DNA from 3 places in the Dickeya fangzhongdai genome. Region 2 is predicted to be linked to each of the others. Evidence: predicted binding sites of a transcription regulator. Region 2 holds the regulator's gene; each other region holds the start of a gene.

Region 1 (9,843 bases), 1.3 Mb from region 2:
CGCCAAAATCGGCGTGCTGGGTCTGAACGGGGCGGGTAAATCCACCCTGCTGCGCATCATGGCGGGGATTGATAAAGACATCGAAGGCGAAGCCCGCCCACAGCCGGGGATCAAAATCGGCTATCTGCCTCAGGAACCCCAGTTAAATCTGGAACATACCGTCCGTGAAGCGGTTGAAGAGGCTGTCAGCGAAGTGAAACGCGCGCTGACCCGTCTGGACGAAGTCTATGCCGCCTATGCCGACCCGGATGCCGACTTCGACAAGCTGGCGAAAGAACAGGGCGAGCTGGAATCGATTATTCAGGCCCACGACGGCCACAACCTTGATAACCAGCTTGAGCGGGCCGCCGATGCGCTGCGCCTGCCGCCGTGGGAAGCGAAAATCGCCAACCTCTCCGGGGGCGAACGCCGTCGCGTCGCAATCTGCCGCCTGTTGCTGGAAAAACCGGACATGCTGCTGCTCGACGAACCCACCAACCACCTGGATGCGGAATCGGTCGCCTGGCTGGAGCGTTTCCTGCACGACTACGAAGGTACCGTAGTTGCCATCACCCATGACCGTTACTTCCTCGATAACGTTGCCGGCTGGATTCTGGAACTGGACCGCGGCGAAGGGATTCCGTGGGAAGGCAACTACTCGTCCTGGCTGGAACAGAAAGACCAGCGTCTGGCACAGGAAGCCTCCACCGAAGCCGCTCGTCGCAAATCCATCGAGAAAGAGCTGGAGTGGGTGCGTCAGAATCCGAAAGGCCGTCAGGCCAAAGGCAAAGCGCGTCTGGCTCGTTTCGACGAACTCAACAGCGTCGAATACCAGAAACGCAACGAAACCAGCGAACTGTTCATTCCGCCTGGCCCGCGCCTTGGCGACAAAGTGCTGGAAGTGCAGAACCTCACCAAATCCTACGGTGACCGGGTGCTGATTGATAACCTGTCGTTCGCCATCCCGAAAGGCTCCATCGTCGGGATTATCGGCCCCAACGGCGCAGGTAAATCGACCCTATTCCGTATGTTGTCCGCGCAGGAACAACCGGACTCCGGCACGATCTCGCTGGGCGAAACGGTGCAACTGGCGTCGGTGGATCAGTTCCGCGACAAGATGGACGGCAGCAAGACCGTATGGGAAGAAGTCTCCGGCGGTCAGGACATCATGCGTATCGGCAATTTCGAGATTCCGAGCCGCGCCTATGTCGGCCGTTTCAACTTCAAAGGCGTCGATCAGGGCAAACGTATCGGGGAGCTCTCCGGCGGCGAACGTGGTCGCGTACACCTGGCAAAACTACTGCAGGTTGGCGGCAACATGCTGCTGCTTGACGAACCGACCAACGACCTGGATATAGAAACCCTGCGCGCGCTGGAAAACGCCCTGCTGGAATTCCCCGGTTGCGCCATGGTGATTTCCCATGACCGCTGGTTCCTGGACCGTATCGCCACCCACATCATCGACTATCAGGATGAAGGTAAGGTGGAATTCTTTGAAGGCAACTTCACAGAATACGAAGAGTACAAGAAACGTACTCTGGGTGCGGAAGCGCTGGAGCCGCATCGTATCAAGTACAAGAAAATGGCGTGACAGTCCGTCTGCCACCTGTCACGGTCAAGACGCCGTGACAGCAAAAGCCCGCCAACCGGCGGGCTTTTTCATTGTCAGCGTTAAACCACCTCCTGGGAGGTGGTAACTGTTTTGACCATTTTCATTCGATCGCATTTGATTCCATCAGATATGTGGCCTGCTGATGACCGCCACACATCACTGCAATCAGAACGTTTCCCAGTTCTGGTCGTTACGGCCTGATCTGCCCGCACCAAGAGCGGCTACCGCCGGCACCGGCTGAGCGACCGGCCGGGATGGCAACGAGGCGCGGACCGGCTCGTTTTCCTTGTGGTGTCTCAGCTTGAAGACCGCCACCGCCTGAGTCAAACGTTCAGCCTGTGATTCCAGCGAGACGGCGGCGGCCGAAGCCTCCTGCACCAGCGCGGCGTTCTGCTGGGTTGTGCCTTCCATCTCCAGCACGGCCTGATTCACCTGACCGATGCCTCGGCTTTGCTCATCAGACGCTGAAGCAATTTCCCCCATGATATCCGTCACGCTGACTACCGCTTTCACAATCTCTTCCATCGTACTCCCGGCTCTGGCAACCAGTTCCGAACCGGTATCCACCAGCCTGCCGGATTCGCCAATCAGAGATTCGATTTCTTTCGCCGCCTGCGCACTACGCTGCGCCAGACTACGCACCTCTCCGGCAACCACCGCGAAGCCCCGGCCCTGCTCGCCAGCGCGTGCAGCCTCTACGGCGGCGTTCAGCGCCAGAATGTTGGTCTGGAAAGCAATGCTATTGATAACACTGGTAATTTCAGAGATTTTCTTCGAGCTGGACGAAATATCCCCCATCGTCTTCACCACATCCTGAACGATATTGCCGCCCTGCTCCGCCTTACCGGAGGCGTTGCGCGCCAGCTGGCTGGCATGGTTGGCGTTATCCGAGTTCTGTTTCACCGTGGAGGTCAGTTCCTCCATGCTGGCCGCCGTCTGCTCCAGCGCCGCCGCCTGTTGTTCCGTGCGGGAAGAAAGATCGACGTTGCCGGCGCTGATTTCGGAAGCGCCCTGATAAATAGAGTCAGCGCCTTCACGAACCACCGTCACGGTGTTGGTCAACGACTCCTGCATATGCTGCAGGTTTTGGCCCAGAATACCGATTTCGTTACGCCCCAGATTTTCGGCCGGCTGCGTCAGGTCACCCTGCGCAATTTTCTGGATACGGGTAATCAGCACATTGACCGGCACCAGAATCGCCCGGCGGATCACCAGATAAGTCAACGCTGCCAGCAGAATAGACAGAATGAACGACACGCCCATCAGGATATTCCCCAGACGAGCATTATCAGAAGCCAGCGTATTAATATTGTTCGCATGGTCCGTCAGGTATTTCACTTCCTTTCGTACCTGCATGGCATAACTGGTATCCAGCTGGCGCGCCAGCGAGGTTTCCAGCTCAATGGTGCTTTCGAATTCGCCGTTACGCACAAACTCCACCATCGGCACCATTACTTTGTCCCGATAGGCGGTGTAATTGGTGGTCAGGTCAGCATCCAGCGCCTTCTCTTCATCCGACTTATCGGTACGAGCCATATAGTCATCAAAGCGTTTCTGCGAGCTTTTGATGCGCTCCATGCCTTCATTGAAAGCCTGATTGTAGGAATCCTTATCACCAATACGCGATGCGGCTACAGCCTGCACCAGCAACTGGCGGGAAACACGGAAATTGTCCATGCTGCTGCTGATCCCGGCACGGATCTCGGACACCAGATTAGCCCGCCCCAGAGAGGCATTACTCTGTTTGAGAAAATAACTGGCAGTACCAATTGAGAGGGCAAACAGAATCAGAATAATGGTTAACAGCGTGATAAAGAGCGTCACAAGACGAATGTTATTTATGGAAGAGATATTCCCTTTTTGTTCTGCCATTCCGATTTCTCACTTTCACTACAGGATGCTGATCACTTCCGCCGCGTCAACAGCAGAAGCACGTATAGCTTTGCGCCATTCACTCTTTCCTGACAAACACCGACCACTGCACGTAAGCGCCTAAAAAGGCAACAGACGTCACACAGGAGCAGGAAAACAAAACAACATTTTAATTTAATTGCATTGTTGTTTCTTTAAAAAAGAAAAACCGTGATGACTGTAGCATGCTCTGCTGATAAGTGGTCAACAGAAACGGTCAGGTTCCTTTTTCTGGCCGAGTTATTCATGCGTGGCAGGGACATAAACCGGAAAAACCGCGTTTGCAGCCAGAAGATGCAAGATTTGAAGCTATGAAGTTATTAAGGTTTCACGGTTTCAAACCGCTGAGGTTTAAAAACCACCAGGTTTGAAGCCATTAAGGCAAGCAATAACGTTCTCTGACGAGGCAGACGGGCAGCGTGTAATCACGCGTGATCAAATCTCCGGCTCCGTGGAGAACGAGATACAGCTTAACGAGCAGAATAATCACACAATGCCTCAAAACTCAGGGCAAAATCAATAAAGCAGTTCAGGGCGGGCGAATTCAGTTTGCGTCCGGGATAAATCAGATACAGATCGTTGGTATCCGCCCGCCACCCAGGCAGCAGGCAGACCAGTTCGCCACGGTCCAACTGCTCTCGGCACAGGAACTCCGGCAACAACGTAATGCCGCCGCCGGCCAGCGCGCAGGCTCGGGCATACAGCAAATTATCGGTAATATGCGACTGCGGCAGCCGCCAGAGGAAATACTCCGCTTCATGGTGAAATCCCCACTCCGGCCAGGCTCGATGTGCAATACACCGGTGCGACTGCAATTCACGCGGATGCGCGATCGGCGTGGAGCCAGCCAGATACCCGGCCGACGCGACCAGATAATGCGGCACCCGCCCCAGCGAGCGGCCAATCAGCGAAGAATCCTGCGGCTTGCCGGTGCGCAGCGCGGCGTCAAACCCTTCCTCCACCAGATCGATTACCCGGTCGGCAACAATGATATCCAGCGAAACCGCCGGAAAGCGCGACTGAAACTCCGCGGTCAGGCGCGCCAGCAGGGTAGCCCCCAAGCCGGCCGGACTGGTGATCCGCAAACGCCCGCTGGGGTTATCGCGCAAATGCTGCATCGCCATCTCGGCGCGTTCGCTGGCTTGTCGCATCTCCCGGCAATGCACCAGATAGCGTTCGCCGGCAAAGGTCAGGTTGAGCTTGCGGGTGGTGCGGTTAAACAGCCGCAGCCCCAGCGACTGCTCCAACTGACTGATGCGCAGGCTAAGGCTCGACTTGGCCATGCCCGCCTGTCTGGCGGCTTCGGTAAAACTGCCGCATTCCGCCACCAGCGTAAATAGCGCCATATCCTGTAATTGTTTGAACATAATTGTTCTTCATAGCCGAACACTTCGTTAGTAATTGTCCATCTTATCAGCACTATCGACAGGTTCTACACTGTTATGCAGTCCAACACGTAACAATGGAAAAACGCATCATGACAGTAAAAGCAATAGCCGTTGACCCCAGACAACCCGAGAACTTCGTAGAAATCACCGCCGAATTACCGCAACCCGGCGAGCACGACCTGCTGGTAGCCGTAAAAGCGGTATCGGTTAACCCGGTAGATACCAAAGTTCATGCCGGGTTGCGTCGGGACGGCCTGCAACATCCGCGCATTCTTGGGTGGGACGCCAGCGGCGTGGTGATCAAGGCCGGCTCAGCGGTAAGCGGTTTTCAACCTGGGGACGAAATCTGGTATGCGGGCGATATCACCCGCCCCGGCAGCAACAGCACGCACCAACTGGTCGATGCGCGTATCGCCGCGCATAAACCCGCCACGCTGGACTGGGCTGAAGCAGCCGCCCTGCCGCTGACGGCCCTAACCGCCTGGGAAGGATTATTCGAGCATCTGAAAATTCAGGACGCGGCTAAAGGTAAAACGCTGCTGATTATCGGCGGCGCCGGCGGCGTCGGTTCGCTGGCTATTTCTCTGGCGGCGCAGCGCAGCGAAGCGACGATCATCGCTACCGCTTCCCGTCCCGACTCCGCACAATGGTGCCGCGACCGGGGCGCGCATCTGGTGGTGGATTATCGCCATCTGGTGGATGAATTGAAAAAGCAGAATATTGAGCAGGTCGATTACATTTTCTGCCTGAATGACACCGACGGCCATTGGGATGCCATCAGCCGGTTAATCGCACCGATGGGGCACATCTGCACCATCGTGGAAAACACCCGGCCGTTGGACCAGAATCAACTTAAGCTGAAAAGCGCGGCGCTGCACTGGGAATTCATGTTTACCCGCAGCATGTTCACTACGCCGGACATCGCGCGTCAGGGAGAAATCCTGCGCGAGGTGGCGCAACGGGTGGATAGCGGCGAATTGCAGGGCACCCTCAGCCAGACGTTTAACGGACTGACGACGACAACGCTGAAACAAGCGCACGATGCCGTACTGGCCGGTCATATGCGCGGCAAGGTCGTAATCACGCTGTAGCGCCAAACCAGCGTAAAAAAAGCCAGCCCGGTGGGCTGGCTTCCTCATCAAGCCGAATTATCGGTTACAACCGGCCGGCACTCGCACTTAGTACAGCAAACGGGCGCGAATGGTGCCAGGGATGGATTTCATCAGTTGCAGCGCGGTGTCGGCGCCGTCGGTTTCCACATCGATAACCACATAACCGATTTCCGGGCTGGTCTGCAGATACTGCGCCGCAATGTTGATGCCCTGCTCGGCAAAAATGTGGTTAATCTGCGTCATGATACCCGGGCGGTTTTCATGAATGTGCAGCAGACGGCTGGCGCGGTCGCTGTGCGTCGGCAGCGACACTTCCGGGAAGTTGACGGCAGACAACGTGGAGCCATTGTCGGAATACTTCACCAGCTTACCGGCGACTTCATCACCAATGTTCTCCTGTGCTTCTTCAGTAGAGCCGCCGATGTGCGGCGTCAGAAGCACGTTATCGAACTCGCACAGCGGCGACAGGAACGGATCGCTATTGGTCGCCGGTTCCTGCGGGAACACGTCGATAGCCGCGCCGGAGAGGTGCTTGCTGGCAAGCGCATTGCTCAGCGCCGGAATGTCCACCACGGTGCCGCGCGATGCGTTGATCAGGATAGAACCCGGCTTCATCAGCGCCAGTTCCTCGGCGCCGATCATATTCTGGGTGCTGTCGGTTTCCGGCACATGCAGGCTGACCACATCGCTCATGTTCAGCAGATCGGACAAATGACGTACCTGTTGGGCGTTGCCCAGCGGCAATTTGCTTTCGATATCGTAGAAATAAACGTGCATCCCCAGGCTTTCGGCCAGAATACCCAGTTGGGTACCGATGTGACCGTAACCAATAATGCCCAGTTTCTTACCACGCGCTTCAAAGCAGCCAACCGCCTGTTTGTGCCAGATACCACGGTGAGCTTTGGCGTTGGCGGTCGGAATGCCGCGCAGCAGCAGCAGCAATTCGCCGATCACCAGTTCGGCCACGGAACGGGTATTGGAAAAAGGCGCGTTGAAGACCGGAATACCGCGTTTGGTCGCGGCCGGCAGTTCAACCTGATTGGTGCCGATGCAGAAACAACCAACGGCCACCAGTTTCTCGGCAGCGGCGAAAACCTCTTCCGTCAGATGCGTGCGCGATCGAATCCCCACAAAGTGCGCATCGCGAATCGATGCTTTCAGCGCTTCCGGGTCAAGCGCCCCCTTATGGTATTCAATATTGGTGTAACCTGCGGCGCGCAGATTCTCCAGCGCATTCGGGTGTACACCCTCCAGCAGCAGAAACTTAATCTTGTCTTTTTCCAGTGATACCTTTGCCATTTCCCGACCTTATTTTCAGACTTCAGATATGACGGTTTGCAAACCGGTCTCTGCAAACATAACAAAAAATACGCAAGCGGCAATACAAACGATTGCCTGCCCATTTTTTCGCGCCACCTCGCTCAGACGGTTTCATGGCAAAAAATACTGCCAACCACCAGCCGGACCACACAGGGATGATGCGAAATAAGAAAAACTGATATTAAGTACCAAAAATGAGCCGTTAAGAATAGCCGGATTTTTTAGATAAAAAAATCCGGCCGCCGTTAGCGTCACCGGATGTGGGCAAGAAACAACAACGAGTTATTTCAGGCGAACCGTTTTCACCCCGTCGGATGAGCCTACCAGCGCGACATCCGCGCCGCGATTGGCGAACAATCCTACCGTCACCACGCCGGCCAGCCCATTGATACGGTTTTCCATCGCCACCGCATCGGACAGATCCATGTTATGCACATCCAGAATGATGTTGCCGTTGTCGGTAATCACGCCGTCGCGGTATACCGGCTGCCCGCCCAGCTTGACCAGTTCGCGGGCCACGTAGGCGCGCGCCATCGGGATCACTTCCACCGGCAGCGGAAAACGTCCCAGCACATCCACCTGTTTGGACGCATCGACAATACACACAAACTGACGAGCGATCGCCGCCACGATTTTTTCCCGGGTCAACGCCGCGCCGCCGCCCTTGATCATCTGCATGTGCGGGTTGATTTCATCCGCGCCATCCACGTAGACATCGAGCACATCGACGTCATTGCAGTCAAAGACCGGGATCCCCAAACTTTTAAGCTTGGCGGTGGAAGCGTCCGAGCTGGAAACTGCGCCTTCGATCTGATGTTTGATCGAACCCAGCGCATCAATAAAGTGGGCGGCGGTGGAGCCGGTGCCCACGCCAACAATAGTACCGGGGCGAACATAGTCGAGTGCGGCCCAGCCAACGGCTTTTTTCAGTTCATCCTGCGTCATGGTGTGCTTGTGCCTGTAGCTACGAAAACGTGTGCGTATTATAGGGCATGGCATGCTCAAAAGCAGAGGGTTGTACCCTGAGCGCGGCAATATTTCAGCTTCCGCGCGCAGAGTCAGGCGATTTTTTTCGGCGGCGCATCACAAAAATGTGGCATATTGCCGAAATGGTTTTTACGCAAAGGAATCTTCACCTTCATGAAACGCCCGGACTATCGCACCCTTCAGGCGCTGGACGCCGTGATCCGTGAGCGAGGCTTTGAACGCGCCGCACAAAAACTCTGTATTACACAGTCCGCCGTCTCGCAGCGCATCAAACAGCTGGAGAACCTATTCGGCCAGCCGCTGCTGGTGAGAACGATTCCGCCGCGTCCGACCGAGCAAGGGCAGAAGCTGCTGGCGCTGTTGCATCAGGTTGAATTGCTGGAAGAAGAGTGGCTGGGCAACGAAAATAGCAGCGAAACGCCGCTGTTGCTGTCGCTGGCGGTCAACGCCGACAGCCTGGCGACCTGGCTGCTGCCCGCGCTGCAACCGGTGCTGGTGGATTCGCCGATCCGGCTGAATCTGCAGGTGGAAGATGAAACCCGCACCCAGGAGCGCCTGCGCCGGGGTGAAGTGGTGGGCGCGGTGAGTATTCAGCCTCAGCCGTTGCCAAGCTGTCTGGTGGATAAACTGGGCGCGCTGGACTACCTGTTCGTCGCGTCGCCGGGATTCGCCAACCGTTACTTCCCGAACGGCGTGACCCGCTCCGCGTTGCTGCGCGCGCCGGTGGTGGCGTTCGACCATCTGGATGACATGCATCAGGCGTTTTTGCAGCAGAACTTCGATCTGCCGCCCGGCAGCGTACCCTGCCACATCGTTAACTCGTCCGAAGCCTTCGTTCAGCTCGCTCGTCAGGGCACCACCTGCTGTATGATCCCCCATTTGCAAATCGAGAGAGAACTGGCCAATGGCGAGCTGATCGACCTGACGCCGGGACTGTTCCAGCGCCGCATGCTGTACTGGCATCGTTTTGCGCCGGAAAGCCGGATGATGCGGCAGGTCACCGACGCCCTGCTCACGCATGGGCGTCAGGTTCTGCGCCAGTCCTGACGTTAAAAACCGCAGCCCTATTCAGTCTATTTTAGGGCTGCGCCGCGCCCGGCTCAGGGGGCGCGTTGCAGTTCAAACACCACATCCACCTGATCGTCAAAGTGAATGGTCTGTTGTTCGTAGGTCTGAGAGACTTCGCTTTGCGCCACCATGTCGGCAGTTTTGAACATGCGGGCGACCGGCACCGGCTGATAATTGGCGACGTGATAGCGGATGCTGTAGACAGGCCCCAGCGTGGCGTTAAACCCGCTAGCCAGCGACTGCGCCTGCTGCGTTGCCTGTTCTATCGCTTTTTTGCGCGCCTGCTCGCGGTAGGCGTCCGGATTGGCGACGCCCAGATCCACCGCCCGAATCTCGTTAAGACCGGACTTGAGCGCGCCGTCCAGCAGTTCATTGAGTTTGTCCAGCTGACGTAATGTCACCTCCACCTGGCGCACCGCCCGGTAGCCTTTCAGCACCGAACCGCCGTTTTTCAGGTAGTCGTACT
Region 2 (9,843 bases):
AGATTCGATTATCAATCACCACCCGCCGGGTGGTGATTGTCTAATGTCATCAATTCGGCTCGATATATCCAGATAACCATCATTCACGCCATATACTTGTCATATTTCGAGTTGCAGGTACGCTGACTTTATTACTCAGCCCATCCGTGGGCCTCGCCCTTAGGGGCCGCGACAAGCCACATTCAACCCTGCTTCCGGCGACGTTGCCGTTCATCCCAGTCATTTACTTATGCAAGTTCCTGAGAATTTGACTGATCGCCGCGTTGCAAGGCTCATAATGTGCCTTACCCTGAAGGGCCAACGCTTTGTATTGTTCAAAACGAGAGCGTTTTATCCTGCAATGCGAATTATTTAAAGTATATGTTGCCTGGAATTCGAATTCGCCCGCCAAAACATTTACTTTTTCTATTAATTAAGACTGACTCTCATGTAATGCCAAAATGTTTTTTTCCAGCCGGGAGATAATAGTGGCCAACTCATCCACTTCTTCCGGGGTAATACCATTTAATATTTCGCTGCGTGTCTGATCAATAACGTCATTAACAGCCTGAATGATAGGATCCGCCATATCTGTTAGCAGAATACGCTTGGCGCGTCGGTCGTGGGCACAAATGTGCCGGGTAATTAACCCCTTGTCTTCAAGCTGATCCAACGTACGCACCAGCGAAGGCTGTTCTATTCCTATCGCTTTGGCTAGCTGAATTTGGGACTGCCCCGGAGGCAGTTGGTGAATATTATGCAGCGTGACCCAGTGCGTCTGCGTGAGTTCCAGAGGCTTTAATCGATGATCAATCAAAGCGCGCCATACACGAACCAACCGGGCTAAATCAGAACCTAACGGCAATTCCATCACTTCTCCTTATAGTTAGCATACTAAGCAACTTCCCTGGATTGCAATCAACTCTGATTTAAAACGAAAGTCTAATAAAAAATGTCTTATTGTTATCAATCTATTCTAGCAAATAATAATTAATTAAAAATGATCTTGAACTTAATTTATATCATTAAATATCACCATACCGGTTAAAACAAGGCTGGCTGATCCGGCTCGGAGGGCGCTGAATTTTTTTCACTTCGCTGCGAACGTTTCATCCTTTGCCGACACAAACGCAGCACATCCTGTTTTTGCGCATCGCTCATCGTTCCCCAATTAAAGCGCTCGCTGCGGCTTCGAAAACAACCACGACAGAAGCCCCGGTCATCCGCCTGGCAGATACCCCGGCAAGGGTTGGGAACAGGAAAAAGTTCGAGCTGCTCAGCCACAGGACCTCCTCATCTGACGTCTTTATTGAAACCTTGATTGCCGTCACTGGCAAGCTTTCCGTAACGTTAGCGCGCAATTAACTACTATTTTCCCGCTTATCACGTCTTTTTTTCAGCAACCGCGCCTGAAAAGCGGCGCCCGGCCACAGGTTTGGACTCCCCCCGGCAACGACGTTATACTCAGGCCCTGTTATTTCAGGCGGTAACGGAACACAACCGATATCGCCCATGACGGTTAACCCACTGATCAAAATAGGGGTCATTATGCGTTTACTTCATACCATGCTACGCGTTGGCGACCTGCAGCGCGCTATCGATTTTTACACCAAGGTACTGGGCATGCGCCTGCTGCGCACCAGCGACAATCCGGAATACAAATATTCTCTGGCATTTGTCGGCTATACCGAGGAAAGCGAAGGCGCAGTGATCGAACTGACCTACAACTGGGGCGTGGAAAGCTATGACCTGGGCACCGCCTTCGGTCACATTGCCTTGGGCGTGGATGACGTAGCAGGCGCCTGCGAACGTATCCGTCAGGCCGGCGGCAAAGTTACCCGTGAAGCAGGCCCGGTCAAAGGCGGCACCACTGTTATCGCCTTCGTTGAAGACCCCGACGGTTACAAGATCGAGCTGATCGAACGTTCACAGGCCGGTCAGGGACTGGGCAACTGATCATCCCGCCTTTGCTGTCCAGGTGCCGACAGGCGCCTGTCTTTCGGGGGAACGGTTATTCGCCGTCATGCACGGCTGCTGCATCCCCCGCCGGAATTTGCCATAATGCGCACTGCATGTTACTGAAGAAATAAGAAACGAATGGCTGAGAAAAATAACCTGAACGCCCTGAACGCGCGTTTTCGTGGCTTTTACCCTGTTGTTATCGATGTGGAAACCGCCGGGTTCAACGCGAAAACCGATGCGCTGCTGGAAATTGCAGCCGTAACGCTGAAAATGGATGAAAGCGGTTGGTTACAGCCGGACGAAACCTTGCATTTTCACATCGAACCGTTTGAAGGCGCTATCCTGCGGCCCGAAGCGCTGGCCTTCAACGGCATCGACCCTGCCAACCCATTGCGTGGCGCGGTGAGCGAATATGAAGCGCTGCATGAAATCTTCAAGGCCGTGCGTAAGGGAATCAAAGATCAGAACTGTAATCGCGGCATCATCGTGGCTCATAACGCGACCTTCGATCACAGCTTTCTGATGGCGGCGGCAGAACGCTGCGGCCTGAAGCGCAACCCATTCCACCCTTTCGCCACCTTTGACACCGCCGCGCTCAGCGGGCTGGTGCTGGGGCAGACGGTGCTGGCTAAAGCCTGCATTGCGGCGGAGATCCCATTCGACGCCAGCCAGGCGCACTCGGCGCTCTATGACACCGAACGGACAGCGCAACTGTTTTGTGAACTGGTCAATCGCTGGAAGCGTATGGGCGGCTGGCCGCTAGCATCGGGAACCGATACCGAAGCGTCGTTGGCTGTCGGCAGTGAAGAGTAAGGCTGCGCGGACGCGTGTGTCCGTGCAAACACCTTGCGCGATCAAAGCACCATAATCGTAACGAGTAAAACGACATCAGGCAGCGCCGGGCTGCCTGATACAGAAGGGGATTACTGCTGATCCGCCTGCTGGGATCGGTACTTGTCGGCGGTTTCCTTAATCAGTTGCTGCAATTCGCCGCGCTGATACATCTCAATCACGATGTCGCAGCCGCCAACCAATTCACCATCCACCCACAGCTGCGGGAACGTCGGCCAGTTAGCGTATTTGGGCAATTCAGCGCGGATATCCGGGTTCTGCAGAATATCCACATAGGCAAAACGCTCGCCGCACGCCGACAACGCCTGTACCGCCTGGGCAGAAAAACCACAGCTCGGCAGTTTGGGAGAACCTTTCATATACAGCAGAATCGGGTTTTCAGCGATCTGACGCTGAATCTTTTCAAGTGTCGTTGTCGTCATTCTATTGCTTCCTCAAGGGCGTGATGACCAGCCCATCAACGGCTGTTCATGTGACTCGCGGCATACCGTGCCGTGCCGCTTCTGTTGTTTTGTATTCTAACGATAGCGACGGCCACAAAAAAACGCTATCTTTTGTAGGGTTTTGTCTGACTGGTCGCGCGCCAGCACAAAACAACGCCGAATCGACTGATAATTAAGCAGCGAGCTCCGTTGTTAACGTTTTCTCACTATTTTGTAGTAACAATGCCTTATTCCCCACTTTTTTATCAGGTCATTTTCGGGAATACTGTAAAGATTGAACGATTGAGGACAACATTCGGTCAGAATTATCATGCGTTTATTTATTACGCTTTTCGTATTATTTTTCAGTAATCTGTTTTTAAACCTGGCACAGGCTAATCCACATAGCGCTGCGGTATTACCGCGCAAAACCGGCGTAGAAACGGCGAATAAAGCTATTGAGGAATCCAAAAAAAGCAAGGTTGCCAAAAATACCAAAAAGGGTGCGGCGCCCACTCATGACAAAAAACCGGAAAAAACCACCAAAACCGCGCCTGCCAAAACGACCGCCGCTCACGATAAAAACGTCAAACCGCACAATGATAAAAAACCGGTGACCACTGCGGCCGCAGCCCACACAACCAGCAAGCCGCAGAAGCGGGAAAAAAGCGTTCAGGCTAAAGCGCCCGCCGGCAAAACCGCGAAAAAAGACACCCCGGCACCGGCGAAAAGCAGTCATAAGGCGCACGAAACCGTGATTGCTAAAACGGCAAGCAAAAAAAGCAAGTCTGCCGTCGTCGGAGAAGAAAGCGCCAGCGCATCACCACACGGCAAGAGTAAAAAAGGCCGGCAGGATAAAGCCGCTCTGACCATCAGCGCCGCTCACCAAAAGCGCTACCAGCATGCCAAACTGACCGCCATGAACAAGCTGATGAGCCAAATCGGCAAGCCCTACCACTGGGGCGGCGCGACCCCCTACTCCGGTTTCGATTGCAGCGGACTGGTGTATTACGCGTATAAAGATGTGGTGAAAATCCCGATTCCGCGAACCGCCAATGAGATGTACCACTTACGTGACGCCGCGCCTATCAAGAAAAGCGAGCTGGAAAGCGGCGACCTGGTGTTCTTTCGGATAACCAACCGCGGCGCCGCCGACCATGTCGGCGTCTACCTCGGCAATGGTCGTTTCATTCAGTCGCCGCGTTCCGGCTCTGACATTAAAATCAGCAAACTGAGCGAGGACTACTGGCAGGATCACTACGTCGGCGCCCGTCGCGTGGTCACGCCGAAAACCATTCGCTAAACAACTTCCGCTGGAATGGCCGTTCTCAATACGACAAAAGGGGCATCACGCCCCTTTTTTGTTTTCCTGTCTTTAACGGCAACGATGCGCCGCTGACGTTCCAGGCGCCGCTAGCGCCACGCCGTCAGTTCAATACCGCGCTCAGACTAAAGATGATGATCATCGCCAGTGAAGCCACAGTGGTGAACAGCGACATTTTCAAGTTGGTATCCATAGTATTCTCCTGTATGTGACTGATGATCGCCGTCATCCTGTCATGTCTGAATCAATCCCCTATCCGGCAGACGGGGGAAACATTATAAAGCATAGGTCTATTATCACCCGGCGAGCGTCAAAAAACCGGTTTCTGCGTCACAGAGATAAAACGAATTGCCTCTTCCACTTTTGCTCTAAATCGGCCAAAATCCGCAGTTTACTGTATACACTGCGTTGGTCGAAGCGTCAGCCCTCCCTTCAAGCTACACACCTCGGCATGTCTCCTCCTGAAATGTTGCCTTGTTGTCTGGCAGGAGAAGAATTCACGCAGGCAAACGATTAACAACATATTTACTGCTGTAACAGACAAGCTACTGTAACAGATGAGTTCAGGAGTCACTTTAGATGGCAACGATCAAAGATGTGGCAAAACGCGCGGGCGTTTCGACCACAACCGTATCACACGTGATCAATAAAACACGTTTCGTCGCCGAAGAGACCAAGGCTGCGGTGCGTGCGGCCATCGATGAATTGCATTATTCGCCGAGTGCGGTGGCCCGCAGCCTGAAAGTCAACCACACCAAATCCATCGGCCTGCTGGCGACATCCAGCGAGGCGCCCTATTTCGCCGAAATCATCGAGGCGGTGGAAAACAGCTGCTACGCCAGAGGCTATACGCTGATCCTGTGCAACTCCCATAATAATCAGGACAAACAGCGCGCCTACCTGTCCATGCTGGCGCAAAAACGGGTCGACGGCCTGCTGGTGATGTGCGCCGAGTACCCGCCGGAACTGCTATCGATGCTGGCGGATTACCGCCATATCCCGATGGTGGTGATGGACTGGGGCGAAGCCCACAGCGATTTTACCGATACCATTATCGATAACGCGTTTGCCGGCGGCTACATGGCCGGACGTTACCTGATTGAGCGCGGCCACCGCGACATCGGCGCCATTCCCGGTTCTCTCGGGCGCAATACCGGCAGTGGGCGTTATCTGGGTTTCCTGAAAGCGCTGAAAGAGGCCGACATTCCGCTACGGGAAGAATGGGTGGTTCAGGGCGACTTCGAGCCGGAATCCGGCTACAAGGCGATGCACCAGATTCTGGCCCAGAAACAGCGTCCGACCGCGGTGTTCTGCGGCGGCGATATCATGGCGATGGGCGCCATTTGCGCCGCCGACGAACTGGGGCTGCGCGTACCGCAGGATATTTCGGTGATCGGTTATGACAATGTTCGTCACTCCCGGTATTTTACCCCGGCGCTGACCACCATCCACCAGCCCAAGGAGCGACTGGGACAGGCGGCCTTCTCGATGTTGCTCGACCGCATTACCAGCAAACGCGAGGAAGCCCAGACCATTGAAGTGCATCCGACGCTGATCGAACGCCGCTCCGTCGCCGACGGCCCGTTCCTCGATTACCGTCGTTAAAATTCAGACGATTCCGTTATCTCTGTCTGGCTATTCAATCAAGCGGCAGGCCGCACCACACATGGTGCCGGCGCATGCTATCGCTGTTGAGCTCATGACTTAACGTGCTGCTTTAACCCAATGAATCTTGTCGTCGGGTTAAAGCAGTCATACACTTGTCACTGTCGTTGACGACAATAATCATGATCAGACGATGCTTTTGGCCTCATGCATCGCCTTACTTTTTCTATCCTGCCTGTTGACCGCTGCACCTTTTTGTTACGGCCAGGGATAGACGCCTTTCGTACCGGCTTTTCTCTTATTTTCCTCTGAGACGTTCAGGGGTAGACGATGGATTGGGTCCACCGAATGCCCTCCGTGGGTACATTTGTCTAATGTTTTTCCTTGCAAAGGCATTTTTCCGGCAAGGTAGGGAGAAGTTATGAGTTCATCTTATGTGGAGGAACTGGGTACCCCTAACCTATCCTGGTTCCAGATTGTTAATGAAATGCTGTCGGCCGCCGACATCGTCATTAACGGTTCACGCCCGTTTGATATTCAGGTAAAAAATCCCGACATGTATAAGCGCGTGCTGCGCGAAGGCTCGTTGGGATTGGGCGAAAGTTATATGGATGGCTGGTGGGAGTGTGAGCGGCTGGACATGTTTTTCCACCGCGTGCTGCGCGCCGGGTTGGAAAACCAGCTCCCTCACCGCTGGCGCGATACGCTGCGGATCCTGATGGCGCGGCTGACCAACCTGCAGTCCCGCCGTCGGGCCTGGATCGTGGGCAAGGAGCATTACGACCTCGGTAATGATCTTTTCACCCTGATGCTTGACCCTTATATGCAGTACTCCTGTGGCTACTGGAAACAGGCCGAAACCCTGGAGCAGGCACAGCAGGACAAGCTGCGCTTGATCTGCGAAAAACTGCAGCTGCGCCGCGGCATGACCCTGCTGGATATCGGCTGCGGCTGGGGCGGGCTGGCAGAATTCGCCGCGCGTCACTACGGCGTTTCCGTCACCGGCGTGACCATCTCCCGCGAGCAACAGAAACTGGCGCAACAGCGCTGCCATGATCTGGACGTGAACATCCTGCTGCAGGACTACCGCGACCTGAACCGGCAGTTTGACCGTATCGTTTCCGTCGGCATGTTCGAGCATGTCGGTGCCAAGAACTACGATACCTACTTCCAGATAGTAAAGCGCAATCTTAAACCTGATGGGCTGTTCCTGCTGCACACGATCGGCACTCACACCCCCACGCCAACGGGAGATAAGTGGACCAGCAAGTACATCTTCCCCAACGGCAGCCTGCCGTCGATAGAGCAAATCGCCGTAACCAGCGAGCCGTATCTGGTGATGGAAGACTGGCATAACTTCGGTGCTGACTACGACAGCACGTTGATGGCCTGGTATCACCGCTTCCAGCAGCACTGGCCAGCATTGTCCGAGCGTTACTCCGAACGTTTCCAGCGCATGTTCACCTATTATCTCAACAGCTTCGCGGGTTCATTCCGCGCCCGCAACATTCAACTCTGGCAGGTGTTGTTCAGCGTGGACGGCGTGGAAGGCGGCTTGCGAGTCCCCAGATAATCACCGCCATCCGGCGAATCGTACCTAAATAGCAAAAAACCGGCAGCCAGGCTGCCGGTTTTCATAGGGGAGAAAGCGTCAGGGAAGGAATGGCTTATTCGCCCTGCTCCGCCTGCGCCGCGGCCTGCTCCTGTTGCTGCTGCGCCTGACGAGCCAGGACGCGTTCGACCGTGTCGATGATGGCCTGGGTTTGCGGGTCGATTTCGATATTGATGCGGTCGCCCAGTCGTTTCTGACCCAGCGTCGTGCGCTGGAGCGTTTCCGGAATCAGATGCACGCAGAAACGGCTGCGGGTCACTTCCCCTACCGTCAGGCTGATACCGTCAATGCCGATAAATCCTTTGTGCAGCACATATTTCATCTGCGATTCATCAGCCAACCGGAACCAGATCTGGTGATTATTTTCCGACGTCAGGATTTTCACGATCTCCGCCGTACACATAATATGGCCGGACATCACATGCCCGCCGATTTCGTCGCCATATTTGGCGGCGCGCTCCACATTAACCCGATCGCCGGCTTTGACTTCGCCCAGGTTGGTCAGCCGCAGCGTCTCTTTGATCAGGTCGAAACTGATCCGATCGCCATCGATTTTGGTGACGGTCAGGCAACAACCGTTGTGCGCTACGGAAGCCCCGGTTTCCAGCCCCGGCAGCAGTTCGGGGGGCAGTTGAACGACATGAGTGCGGAAATTGGGTTTTTCATCAATCGACACGACGGTCGCCGTGCCCTGAACAATACCGGTAAACATGGTGCTGGTCTTGCCTCCTGGTCAGTAATAAGCGTGAACGCGACGCTACAGTGATATGGCGCGGCGAGCCTGCGCTCGGGAGAGACAACGTTCACTAATGTCTGGCAGTTTGCACCATATCCTCAGGAAAACCAAACGGGATCACTCCCGTTCAGTCAGTCATTGGTTTACTGTTGGCAAATCGTTACAATGCTTCATCTTTTTTTATAAATAAAGGATGATTGCCTTTCTCTCCCCATTAGAGATCTCTCTCCATCCTGCTTTAGGAAGGTGTTTTCGTGCAGAAGTACTTATCAGAAGCCCGTCATTTGCTGGCGTTGGCTATTCCGGTCATCATCGCGCAAGTCTCGCAAACCTCAATGGGTGTGGTGGATACCATCATGGCGGGCTCCTATAGCGCCACCGATATGGCGGCGGTGGCGGTGGGCACCTCCATCTGGCTGCCGGTCATCCTGTTCGGTCACGGTTTGCTGATGGCGCTGACGCCGGTCGTGGCCAACCTTAACGGCTCCGGACGCCGGGATCGTATCGCTCATCAGACTCAGCAGGCGTTTTTGCTGGCCGCGGCTATCTCCATCCTGACCATGTTCGTGCTCTATCAGGGAAAATACGCCATTAACCTGATGCATGACGGCGCGCCGGAACTGGCCGACAAAGCGGTGAAATACCTGCATGCCTTGTTGTGGGGCGCGCCCGGTTACCTGTTCTATCAGGTATTTCGCAGCCAGTGCGAAGGTTTGTCCAAGACCAAGCCGGGGATGGTGATCGGATTTATCGGCCTGCTGATCAACATTCCCATCAACTACGTTTTCATCCACGGTAAGCTGGGCATGCCGGAGTTGGGCGGCGTCGGCTGCGGGGTGGCGACCGCCTCGGTATACTGGATGATGATGTTGATGATAGCGGCCTATTCCCGCCACGCCTATTGGCTGAAAGACATTCGTCAGTTCAAAACCCAGTTGAAGCCGGATTGGGCCGTACTCAAGCGGATGTCCGGCATGGGGCTGCCCATCGCGCTGGCGTTGCTGTTCGAAGTGACGTTGTTTGCGATTGTCGCGCTGCTGGTATTGCCGCTCGGGGTGGTTGATGTAGCGGGCCACCAGATCGCGCTCAACTTCAGTTCGCTGATGTTCGTGCTGCCGCTGTCTGTCGGCGTCGCCGCCACCATTCGCGTCGGCCACCGGCTGGGCGAAGGTTCGGCGGAGGCTGCCCGGGTAGCGGCGCGTACCGGTATCGCTACCGGCGTGTTGCTGGCGATGTGCACGGCTATCTTCACCATCACGCTGCGTGAACCCATCGCCATGCTTTACAACAAAAACCCGGATGTGGTGGCGATGGCCTCGCATCTGATGCTGCTGGCGGCGGTCTATCAGAT
Region 3 (9,843 bases), 1.2 Mb from region 2:
CATGAAGAAGCGGGGATTGAGGTGATCAATCCAAAACCGCTGGACAGCAAAACGTTTTCGGCAGGCGAACGCCTGATTACACTGCATTTCTTCCTGGTGGAGCAATGGCGCGGCGAGCCGTATGGTCGTGAAGGCCAACCCTCGCGCTGGCTGACGGCTGACGAACTGGATGAAGCAGAATTTCCGCCCGCCAACGCCGAGATGATTCGTCGCCTGAAGGCGGGCATCGCCTAAATTCCAGCCGGGGTTTGCCGTACTGCCGACGATTCATGCGCTGAAGCCAGCATGAATCGCGGTGCGAAATGGCAATAAGCGAATACCGAAATTAGTAGCAATACCGGAATTAGTAGCAATACCGGATTAGTGCTGCGGCTCGCTCCAGACGTCGCTGTCGGATACATCTTCCGCACTGGGAATGTATTTTTCCTCGTCGGCCCATTCCCCTAAATCGATCAACTGGCAACGTTTGCTGCAAAACGGCCGATAAGGGCTATTTTCGCTCCATTCCACCGGTTTGGTGCAGGTGGGGCATTTTACAACGGTCATCTCGTTATCCTCGGCACGGTTATCTCCAGAAAACAGTTCTCGCTTAGCAACAAGCCAGTTCGAATGCCAGTCGCGCAGGTGTTTGCCCATCGCTATCCAGCGGCAGGAAACGGATAGCGTAACGGGTCTTGTGACCGGATATTTGCGGATAGATCTGATGCTCAAGACCAATCCGTAAACGTAACAGGTCGGCGTCGGTCGCATTATCCTGATAGAAACCGTTAAGGCTGATTTGTTCCTTGAAGGCGCCCGCATGGCGGATCAATTCCAGTATGCTGTCGAGCGAGCGTTTCAACGGCGAGACACTGTCCAGCCAGATGCTGGTTTGCCACTGTTTTTGTTCTGGCAACTGGTGTAACCAGATATGCAGTGTGGGCAGGTCAAAACTGCAACATCCGCCCGGCAGGCTCAGGCGTTGCCGAACCATACCGATCAACTTGTCTTCACGCAACCCTTGCCCCATGCGCGGAGCGGCAATCAGTTCGCCCGACAGGTTTCGTAACTTCTGACGCAGCGTGTTAATGCGCTCAATGTCCGCTTCCGGCAGTTCGCCCCACTGCGCCAGTTTTTGTTGCTGACGTTCCAGCTCTTTCAGTAGGTCGGGGCGGGCGTCCCCGCGTTCGAGAATATCCAGCAATTCCGCCACCGCGCGGAAGAAGGTCAGGGCAACGCCAATATCCTTCAACGCGTGGTTGTCGTACATCTGTTGCAGCAGAAACTCCAGGCGTAGCCAGGTACGCATTTTTTCATTCAGCGGATATTCAAAAAGAACTGTTGAGGAAACGTCACTCATTATGGGTCGTCCTGTCAGTTGCGGATGTAGCCAGCGCCAGATAATGCTGATGCAGAGCGGCAATCCGCGGAGCGAGTACGCTCGGATTGCTATTATTATCGATAATATCATCGGCGCAGGCTAACCGCTGTTCACGGCTGGCCTGCGACGCCAGAATGTTTTGCGCCTGAGCGCGGGAAACGCCATCCCGGGCCATGGTGCGTTGCAATTGCGTCTCCAGGGGAACATCCACCACCAGAATACGCTGCGCCTGCTCCTGAAGCTGATTTTCCACCAGCAGGGGAACCACCCATAACGCGTAAGGGGTGGTGACGGCCGCCAACTGACGCCGGGTCTCCTGATGGATCAGCGGATGCAGCAAGGCGTTGAGCCAGCGTTTGTCCTCCGGGCTGGAAAAAATGCGTTCTCGCAGGGCGCTTCGGTTCAGCGCGCCGTCAGGCTGTAATATCTCCCGGCCAAAATGTTCAACAATGGCTGTCAGAGCGGGCTGCCCGGGAGAAACCACCTGGCGGGCGATTATGTCCGCATCGACAATGCTGGCGCCCAGCGCTGCAAAGCCCTGAGCAACCGTACTTTTTCCGCTGCCTATGCCGCCTGTCAGCGCGACGATGTATGCCATGGTAATCAACTGGAAATGGCTGGGTAAATTTATCGGATTCTAGCCCAAATCGAGGGAAAATCGCAGTCTTGCCGCCGGATTATTCGGGCGTATGATCATTATGAATTGGCGCTTATCGCCCGTTCCTTCCTTGACCATCATTCTCACTTCATCAGGTCGTTTACCATGCGTATTGAAGAAGATATCAAGTTGGGTTTTAAAGATGTGCTTATCCGCCCCAAACGCTCTACGTTGAAAAGCCGAGCAGACGTGGAGCTGACGCGTGAGTTTACCTTTTTGCATGCCGGCGGCGACTGGTCCGGCGTCCCGATTATTGCAGCCAACATGGATACGGTGGGTACGTTCCAAATGGCGCGGGTACTGGCGTCATTTGAGCTGCTGACCGCCGTACACAAGCACTATTCGGTAGCCGAGTGGCGGCAGTTTATCGAGAGTACGCCCGCTGCTGTATTACGTCATGTGATGGTATCGAGCGGCACGTCTGACGGTGATTTCGAGAAAATGACGCAGATTCTGGCGTTATCGCCGGCTCTGAAATTTATCTGCATTGATGTGGCTAACGGGTATTCGGAGCATTTCGTCAATTTTGTGCAGAAGGCACGCGAAGTCTTTCCGGACAAAGTGATTTGTGCCGGTAACGTGGTAACCGGGGAGATGGTGGAAGAGCTGTTATTGTCAGGGGCGGACATTGTCAAAGTAGGTATTGGTCCCGGTTCCGTCTGTACTACGCGGGTGAAAACCGGCGTGGGTTATCCGCAGTTATCGGCGGTTATCGAGTGCGCTGATGCCGCGCATGGTCTGGGCGGGCAGATTGTCAGCGATGGCGGCTGTAGCGTGCCGGGCGATGTCGCCAAAGCCTTTGGCGGCGGTGCAGACTTCGTGATGCTGGGCGGGTTACTGGCGGCCCATGAAGAGAGCGGCGGCGATATCATTGAGGAAGAAGGCCGCAAAATGATGCTGTTTTACGGCATGAGTTCCGCTTCGGCGATGGAGCGACATGTCGGCGGCGTTGCCGATTATCGTGCCGCGGAAGGCAAGACGGTACGTTTGCCGTTGCGCGGTCCGGTAGAACATACCGTGCGCGATATTCTCGGCGGACTTCGCTCCGCCTGCACTTACGTGGGCGCAGCGCGGCTGAAAGAACTGACCAAACGAACTACTTTCATTCGGGTTGCCGAGCAGGAAAACCGGGTGTTTAACGGCTGATCCCCTGCTGATATACCCCAAATATTCGAGCTGCAGGAAAGCCAGCGCACCGGCGACCTGAAGTATGACGAGTAAAGCATGGTGAGTATATGTGCTGGCGAGCTCAGGCGCCCGCCAGTACATTCCCTAACTGGAAAATCGGCAGATACATGGCGATAACCAGTGTTCCCACCAGCCCGCCGACGATGACCAGCAACAGCGGTTCCAGCGTTTGCGTCAGTGTATCCGCAAATTGCCGGGTATGGTTCTCATACCAGCCTGCCAGTCGGGCGAACAGCTGATCCAGCGCGCCGGTTTCCTCCCCGACGCTGATGAGTTGATGGCAAGGAGCCGGATAGAGCCAGGGCTCATCATGGATAGCTTGTCCGAGCGGAATGCCCTGCTCAAGCTGGCTTTTGATCTCAGCGAGCGATTGCCGATAAACCGGGTTATTCAGCGTCGCGGCGGCGCTCAGGCCGGAAGGCAGCGTTAATCCCGCCTGCTGCGTCATCGCCAGAGTATGAAAGATTTGGCTCAGGCAATGGCCTCGTACCAGTGTGGATAGCAGCGGTAGCCTCAACAATAACCGCTGCTCCCGTTTTTGCCATTCTGCTTTTTGTCGGCGTATCTGCCGGTAGCTCAGCAATATCGCCACGGGAAGAGTGACGAGCAGCGTACCGTGACGACTCAGCGTATCCGATAATCCCAGCATCATGCGGGTCAGCCAGGGGAGCGGCGCATTAAAGGAGGCGTACAATCCGGCGAATTCCGGTAATACCAGCGTTAACATCAGCAGCGCAACGAGCAGCCCTACTGTTATCACAAAGGCCGGATAGCGCAGGGCTTTGACCACTTTTCCGGTTAGTTGGCGCTGGTTTTCCTGATAGTTTGCCAGCCGGTCGCAACAGTCATCCAGTTTACCGGTCAGTTCGCCGATAGCCACCAGCGAGCTGCACATCACCGGAAAAACGGCGGGATAGTCGGCTAATACTTCTGATAACGCTCGCCCCTGAGACACCTGCAGGCGAATTTCCTGCAACAGGCAGCGCCAGCCTGCTTTTTCGTGCTGGCGGCCCAGCAGGTCCAATGCATCCAGCAATGGCAGCCCGGCCTGCAGCAGTGTCGCCAGTTGCCGGATGATGACTGATAGCTGAGGGCCGCGCCAGTAACGCGGCGTTAGGTATTGCCCGGTTTTGAGGCGCAACGGCTGGTAGCCAAGCTCCAGCAGATACTGGTAAATCTCATCCCGGTTAGTGCCGATGCGTTCACCGGCGCAGAATTCGCCATTGCTGCGAAGCGCTTGCCAGTAATAGAGTTTTTGTACCGCCATCATTCGCCCTTATTCAATGCGATCGCCCACTACCCGATAGACTTCCTCCAGCGAGGTAATGCCTTCGTGGACCAGCGACAGCCCGGCGGATAGCAGCCCGGTTTCCTGTTGCAGAGGCTGTGCCTGACCGCTATCGGACCATGATGCGGAACCAGCCAATGCCTGCTGAAGCGCTGGCGTGACTGGCAGCAGTTCATAAAGCGCCGCCCGGCCGTAGTAACCGGAGAAACAGTGTTCGCACCCTGTCGCTCGCCATTGTCGTAACGGGCCTTGCCACAGATTATCGGGCAAGGTTGCGGCATCCCCGGCTAACTGACGGCAATGCGGGCACAATCGCCTGACCAGCCGCTGGGCTATCACCAGCTTGAGCGCGGCAGCCAGCAGATAACCGGGAATTCCCAGGTGCCCCAGGCGGACCAGCGTGTCGGCGGCGGAATTGGTATGCAGGGTCGATAGTACCAGATGGCCGGTTTGCGCCGCTTTGACGGCAATTTCTGCGGTTTCGGCATCGCGGATTTCGCCAATCATGATCACGTCCGGATCCTGACGCAGCAGGGCGCGCAGTACCCGGGCGAAATCCAGCTGGCTTTGGGCATGGATAGCGGTTTGATTGATGCCGGCCAGCGGAATTTCAACGGGATCCTCTACGCTGCAAATATTGCGGCTGACGTCATTCAGCCAGCGAATGGCGCTATACAGTGTGAACGTCTTGCCGCTGCCGGTAGGGCCGGTAACCAGAATCAGCCCTTGCGGCAAACTCAGCGTCCGTTTGAATTGCTGCAACGCGCGGGCAGGCAGACCCAGCGCATCCAGTTCCAGGGCTTGCTGTTGTGTCTGCAGTACTCTCAGCACCACTTTCTCACCGCCCTGAACCGGCAACGTGGCGATGCGCAGCGAGTAGGCGTACTGATCCAGCCGCAGGCTGAACTGGCCGTCCTGCGGCAAACGCCGCTCGGCGATATTGAGTTTTCCCATGATTTTGAGCCGGGCGATCAGCCGTCCGGCCAAAGAATCCGGTGCCGGCGGGATTTCATGCAAGACCCCGTCAATACGTAATCTGACGCGATAACCGGCAGGCAACGGTTCGAAATGGATATCAGAGGCACGCCGCTGGATCGCCAGTTTCAGCGTCTGATTGATGAACTGGACCACCGGTGCATCATCGGGTTCGTCGAGCGTTGTTGCATCGGCCTGATAAGGCGCGATGGTTTCTTCGGCCTGTGGCGACGTGAGCTGTTGTTCCAGTCGTGCGGCAGGCCATTGTTCGACCAGAACTCGCCGGTGACTGGCGAAACGTAGCGCGGCGACCAGTTCCTCCGCCACCAGACCTGAAACGGCGATAGAAACCACCTGCTCATCCATATCCAGCAGCAGGGCGTGGTAGCGCCGACAAAGTAATTGCAGTTCATGCTGTAATGCGTTGTGAGTCATGATGATCATCCGCCTGTAGCGTCAAAACGAAAGACGTCTTCACATGCCTGACGCAGGCTATCTGCGTTGGCGCCGGTCTGGCAGGCTCTCGTCCAACGGGAGGCGCCGTTCTGCGCATCCAACGTCGGCGTCATGACGATGCTCAGCCCCTGCAGGGTCGACTGGCCGGTCAGGGTAATGATGCCCTGATTGACCGTGACCGCGCTGACATAACGCGATGTGGTTGGCGTTGGAATTCCCTGGCTGCCCGCGCTGCACCCATCCAGTCCCGCGTTACTGAGGCCGCAGAGATCTACGGCGGTTTTATAAGCGCTCATGGTTTGCAGCATGTCGGTCATGGCGGCTTTTTGCAGATAGCCCTGATACGCCGGGATCCCCAGCGCGCTCAGGATGGCGATGATGACAATGACCACCATCAGTTCAATCAGTGAAAATCCTTGTTGTGTCATGTTATTGGTTCCCTGGTGTGGCTGGTGGCGGCAGGATAACGGCAAGGGGCATGGCTGGCGACGGCCATGTTTTCAATCAGGAATCCGCTACGAAAACAGGGAGTGCAACGATTGGTAATTGCAGAAAACAGGCGTGCTCGCTCGCAAAATGATGGGGTAAAGCGAAAGATGTATTAGCGAAAAAGCCAGAGAGGAAGCAGGATAGCCACCAACCCGGAGATGCCGGGCTGATGGAGTTGAGCCATGATGGAGCGAGAAGAACTAACTGAAACGCATCGACAGATCGAGTGCCTGCACATGCTTGGTCAGCGCGCCTACCGAGATATAGTCAACGCCGGTGGCGGCGTAATCCGGCAGCGTTTGCAGCGTCACGTTGCCGGACACTTCCAGCAGCGCACGGCCATGCGTCAACGTTACCGCTTCGCGGATGCCTTCCAGCGTGAAGTTGTCCAGCATGATGATATCCGCGCCGGCGCTCAGCGCTTGCTGCAGTTCATCCAGCGTTTCCACTTCGACTTCTACCGGCACATCGCTACGCAACAGGAAGGCTTGCTCGACGGCCTGTTTGATGGAGCCGGCGGCGATAATGTGGTTTTCCTTGATCAGAAACGCATCCGACAGGCCGAGACGGTGGTTGCTACCGCCGCCGCACAGTACCGCGTATTTGAGCGCTGTTCGCAGGCCGGGCAACGTTTTACGAGTGTCCAGCAATCGGGTAGGGGTACCTGCCAACTGCGCTACATAGCGGCTGACTTCGGTTGCCACTCCGGACAGTGTTTGCAGGAAATTCAGGGCGGTACGTTCACCGGTCAGCAGTATGCGGGATGGTCCGTGCAGACGGCACAGCGGCTGGTTTTCCGTCAGGACATCGCCGTCGCGGACCAGCCAGTTAATGGCAATGTGGCCTCCCAACTGACGAAACACCTCGTCCAGCCAGCGCTGCCCGCAGAAAACGCCGGCTTCGCGGGTAATGATCACCGCGTTGGCCTGCGTTTCCGCTGGCAACAGCTGTGCGGTGATATCGTGCTCCGGGTTGACTTCGCCACCCAGGTCTTCACGCAATGCCAGACTTACGCTGACGGGAATATCCTGCTCGATGCGGCTGAACAGTTCAGCCTGACGCTGTTCCTGACTATAACGACGTGTTGTCATCATTTTACTCCGACGGAAATCCGGAATTCGTGCCACCCGCTGGTTAGTAGGCGGTGTTTACATTAAATATCTATATGATTCAGTGTATTGCTTTTATCTTTTTGGTATCCCGGCCGTGACCGGGATACGCAATGGTGGAGGATCAGAAGTTGTAACCGGCCACCAGATAATAGCCCCATCCAGTGGAGCGGACATTAAACGGACCACGGCCGAAATCCAGCTCGGTGCCATCGGCCCACTGGCCGCCATTATGGAAGTAACGGGCGACTACCGAGTAGTGCCAGTGATCATAATTCAGCGCCAGAATATGGCTGGAGGCAATCGCATTGCTGGTGCGGGACGGGCCGGCGTTATTAGCCAGATCGGAACCGAAGTCGAAGTTGGTGAAGCCGATATAAGTCAGCTTGCCGCCCCACAATGAGGTAATCGGGTAGAAGTATTTGATTTTAAAGCGGTAGCCATCCCAGCGATCTTCATTCGGCGCGCCGTAGTTCTGCCACTGGTACTTGGCATAGATATTGGCGGACAGCGACAGGTCTGTTCCGGTATTGATATCGGTTCCCAGACCTACGTACCAGGTGCTCTGGCGTGAGTCGTTATTTTGCCCTTGATCGTAAATGATGTTGTTGGCGACGTACCACTCTTTGAACGGCCCGAAGCCCAGTTGGGTGTTGGTCAGCTTATCAATGGAAAAGCGTGGCTCGATCTCCATGAACAGCGGGGAGCCTTTATCCCAGATGCCGCGATCTGGCGTGTTGCCGGCGCCAAAAACTTTCGGCACGTCGACATAGCCATAGAAATCAAACCAGTCCTTATGGGCGAAAGCTTCATATTCCAGATACAAATCATTGTTTAACTGAGGTCCGAAACGGGTGTGATAGCTGCCCACCACATTGACGCTCTGGTGCCACCAGTCGGAGAGATATTGCGGGGAATTCCCCTCGGCAAGGGTGGGTAAACTGTATGACAGTGTGCTGATTGCACAGGCGGCAAGGATTTTTTTCATGGCGATTCTCTGTATTGCCTGAACCGTTGTCGGCCGCCTGGCATGCACATGCCGGGTCAGCGGATAGCGATTCGGACCGTGATAACAAAACTGTGAAACATAAGTGCTGAAAAACTTTCCGGCGATGCGCAGTGACGAAAACGTTTGCCTGTTATGGCGCGCACGTCGGGTGCCTGTCGGAAAGAAGGGGCGCAGCATACCAGAAGAAGAGAAGAACATCATGATTTGTGTGCGTATCCTGACATGGTGTCGGCGGATGAGCCGGAATGGTTTTTTTAACACGTCAGGAACATGATGGATGCGGTAAGATGGTCGCATGATGAGCGCGATCAGTCGGTTAGATTACGTAACGCCTTGTCCGGATTGGACCGGATATAAACAGGCTGGATGGGCGACGAGAGTTTGCTGAATGGCAGGTCAGATTAAAGGAGCGTTGATGAAAGTGGAACATGGCTGGCTAACAGACGTCAGGCGCGTTCTGTCGCCGCATCAGGACGACCGTCCGGAAGGCGAGTCGCCTTCTCTGCTGGTGATTCACAACATCAGCCTGCCTCCGGGTGAATTCGGCGGGCCTTATATCGATCAACTATTTACCGGTACGCTGGATGGGGGGGAACACCCCTATTTTGCCTCGATATGCCATCTGCGGGTGTCGGCGCACTGCCTGATCCGCCGCGACGGCGAAATCGTACAGTACGTGGCGTTCGGTCAGCGAGCCTGGCATGCCGGGGTGTCGCAGTTTGAAGGGCGGGAGCGTTGTAACGATTTCGCCATCGGCATTGAACTGGAAGGCACCGATACGCTGCCGTTTACCACGGAACAGTATGCCCGGCTGGCGGAAGTGACCCGTCTGTTGAGCGCAACCTATGGCATTACGCCAGCACACATTACCGGACATAGCGATATCGCGCCGGGACGCAAGACCGACCCCGGTCCCATGTTCGACTGGGCGCGGTATCAATGGTTATGGCAGACACAGCCGGAACAAGGGGGGTAACCACTGATGACGTTGTTTAGCCTATTGCTGGTTCTGGGGTGGGAGCGGTTGTTTAAACGTGGCGACCATTGGCAACTGGATCACCATCTGGAACGGGTGTTCCGTCATCTTTCCGCGCCATCGCTGGTACAGACCTTGCTGCTGACGATCGCTGGAATGGCGATAGTGCTGGCGGCGCAGTGGCTGCTTAGCGGATGGCTGTTTGGCTTGCCGCTGTTGCTCTTATGGATTGCGGTTGGGTTGCTGTGCATCGGCGCCGGGGAAACGCGGCAGCACTATCATCGTTATATTCAGGCCGCCCAGCGTGGCGAAGCGAATGCCTGCCGGGAAATGGC

The links. The regulator PurR, encoded in region 2, represses purine synthesis genes. The targets are predictions, from matches to a motif close to CANGCAAACGTTTGCNTG.
Region 1: a site for PurR is predicted at 7,383-7,400, ahead of serA (phosphoglycerate dehydrogenase). Genes of this name have one in related genera too.
Region 3: a site for PurR is predicted at 8,645-8,662, ahead of CVE23_RS18765 (nucleoside-specific channel-forming protein Tsx). Genes of this name have one in related genera too.

What each region holds. Positions count from the first base shown of each region.
Region 1 is NZ_CP025003.1:4,316,458-4,326,300, forward strand. Features, by position in the region: gene ettA (energy-dependent translational throttle protein EttA) at 1-1,570, shown strand, start outside; gene CVE23_RS19315 (methyl-accepting chemotaxis protein) at 1,757-3,463, opposite strand; gene CVE23_RS19320 (LysR family transcriptional regulator) at 3,973-4,869, opposite strand; gene CVE23_RS19325 (zinc-binding alcohol dehydrogenase family protein) at 4,980-5,981, shown strand; gene serA (phosphoglycerate dehydrogenase) at 6,069-7,301, opposite strand; gene rpiA (ribose-5-phosphate isomerase RpiA) at 7,605-8,267, opposite strand; gene CVE23_RS19340 (LysR family transcriptional regulator ArgP) at 8,463-9,356, shown strand; gene CVE23_RS19345 (oxidative stress defense protein) at 9,410-9,843, opposite strand, start outside.
Region 2 is NZ_CP025003.1:2,969,727-2,979,569, forward strand. Features, by position in the region: gene CVE23_RS13250 (outer membrane lipoprotein) at 1-1, shown strand, start outside; gene slyA (transcriptional regulator SlyA) at 413-850, opposite strand; gene CVE23_RS13260 (DUF1289 domain-containing protein) at 1,024-1,263, opposite strand; gene gloA (lactoylglutathione lyase) at 1,528-1,935, shown strand; gene rnt (ribonuclease T) at 2,077-2,754, shown strand; gene CVE23_RS13275 (Grx4 family monothiol glutaredoxin) at 2,865-3,215, opposite strand; gene CVE23_RS13280 (C40 family peptidase) at 3,547-4,518, shown strand; gene cydH (cytochrome bd-I oxidase subunit CydH) at 4,643-4,732, opposite strand; gene purR (HTH-type transcriptional repressor PurR) at 5,119-6,144, shown strand; gene cfa (cyclopropane fatty acyl phospholipid synthase) at 6,566-7,717, shown strand; gene CVE23_RS13300 (riboflavin synthase) at 7,812-8,468, opposite strand; gene CVE23_RS13305 (MATE family efflux transporter) at 8,747-9,843, shown strand, end outside.
Region 3 is NZ_CP025003.1:4,193,521-4,203,363, reverse strand. Features, by position in the region: gene mutT (8-oxo-dGTP diphosphatase MutT) at 1-234, shown strand, start outside; gene yacG (DNA gyrase inhibitor YacG) at 361-546, opposite strand; gene zapD (cell division protein ZapD) at 590-1,339, opposite strand; gene coaE (dephospho-CoA kinase) at 1,332-1,958, opposite strand; gene CVE23_RS18790 (GMP reductase) at 2,124-3,164, shown strand; gene hofC (protein transport protein HofC) at 3,268-4,473, opposite strand; gene gspE (type II secretion system protein GspE) at 4,483-5,904, opposite strand; gene ppdD (prepilin peptidase-dependent pilin) at 5,910-6,353, opposite strand; gene nadC (carboxylating nicotinate-nucleotide diphosphorylase) at 6,615-7,505, opposite strand; gene CVE23_RS18765 (nucleoside-specific channel-forming protein Tsx) at 7,648-8,511, opposite strand; gene ampD (1,6-anhydro-N-acetylmuramyl-L-alanine amidase AmpD) at 8,948-9,508, shown strand; gene ampE (beta-lactamase regulator AmpE) at 9,515-9,843, shown strand, end outside.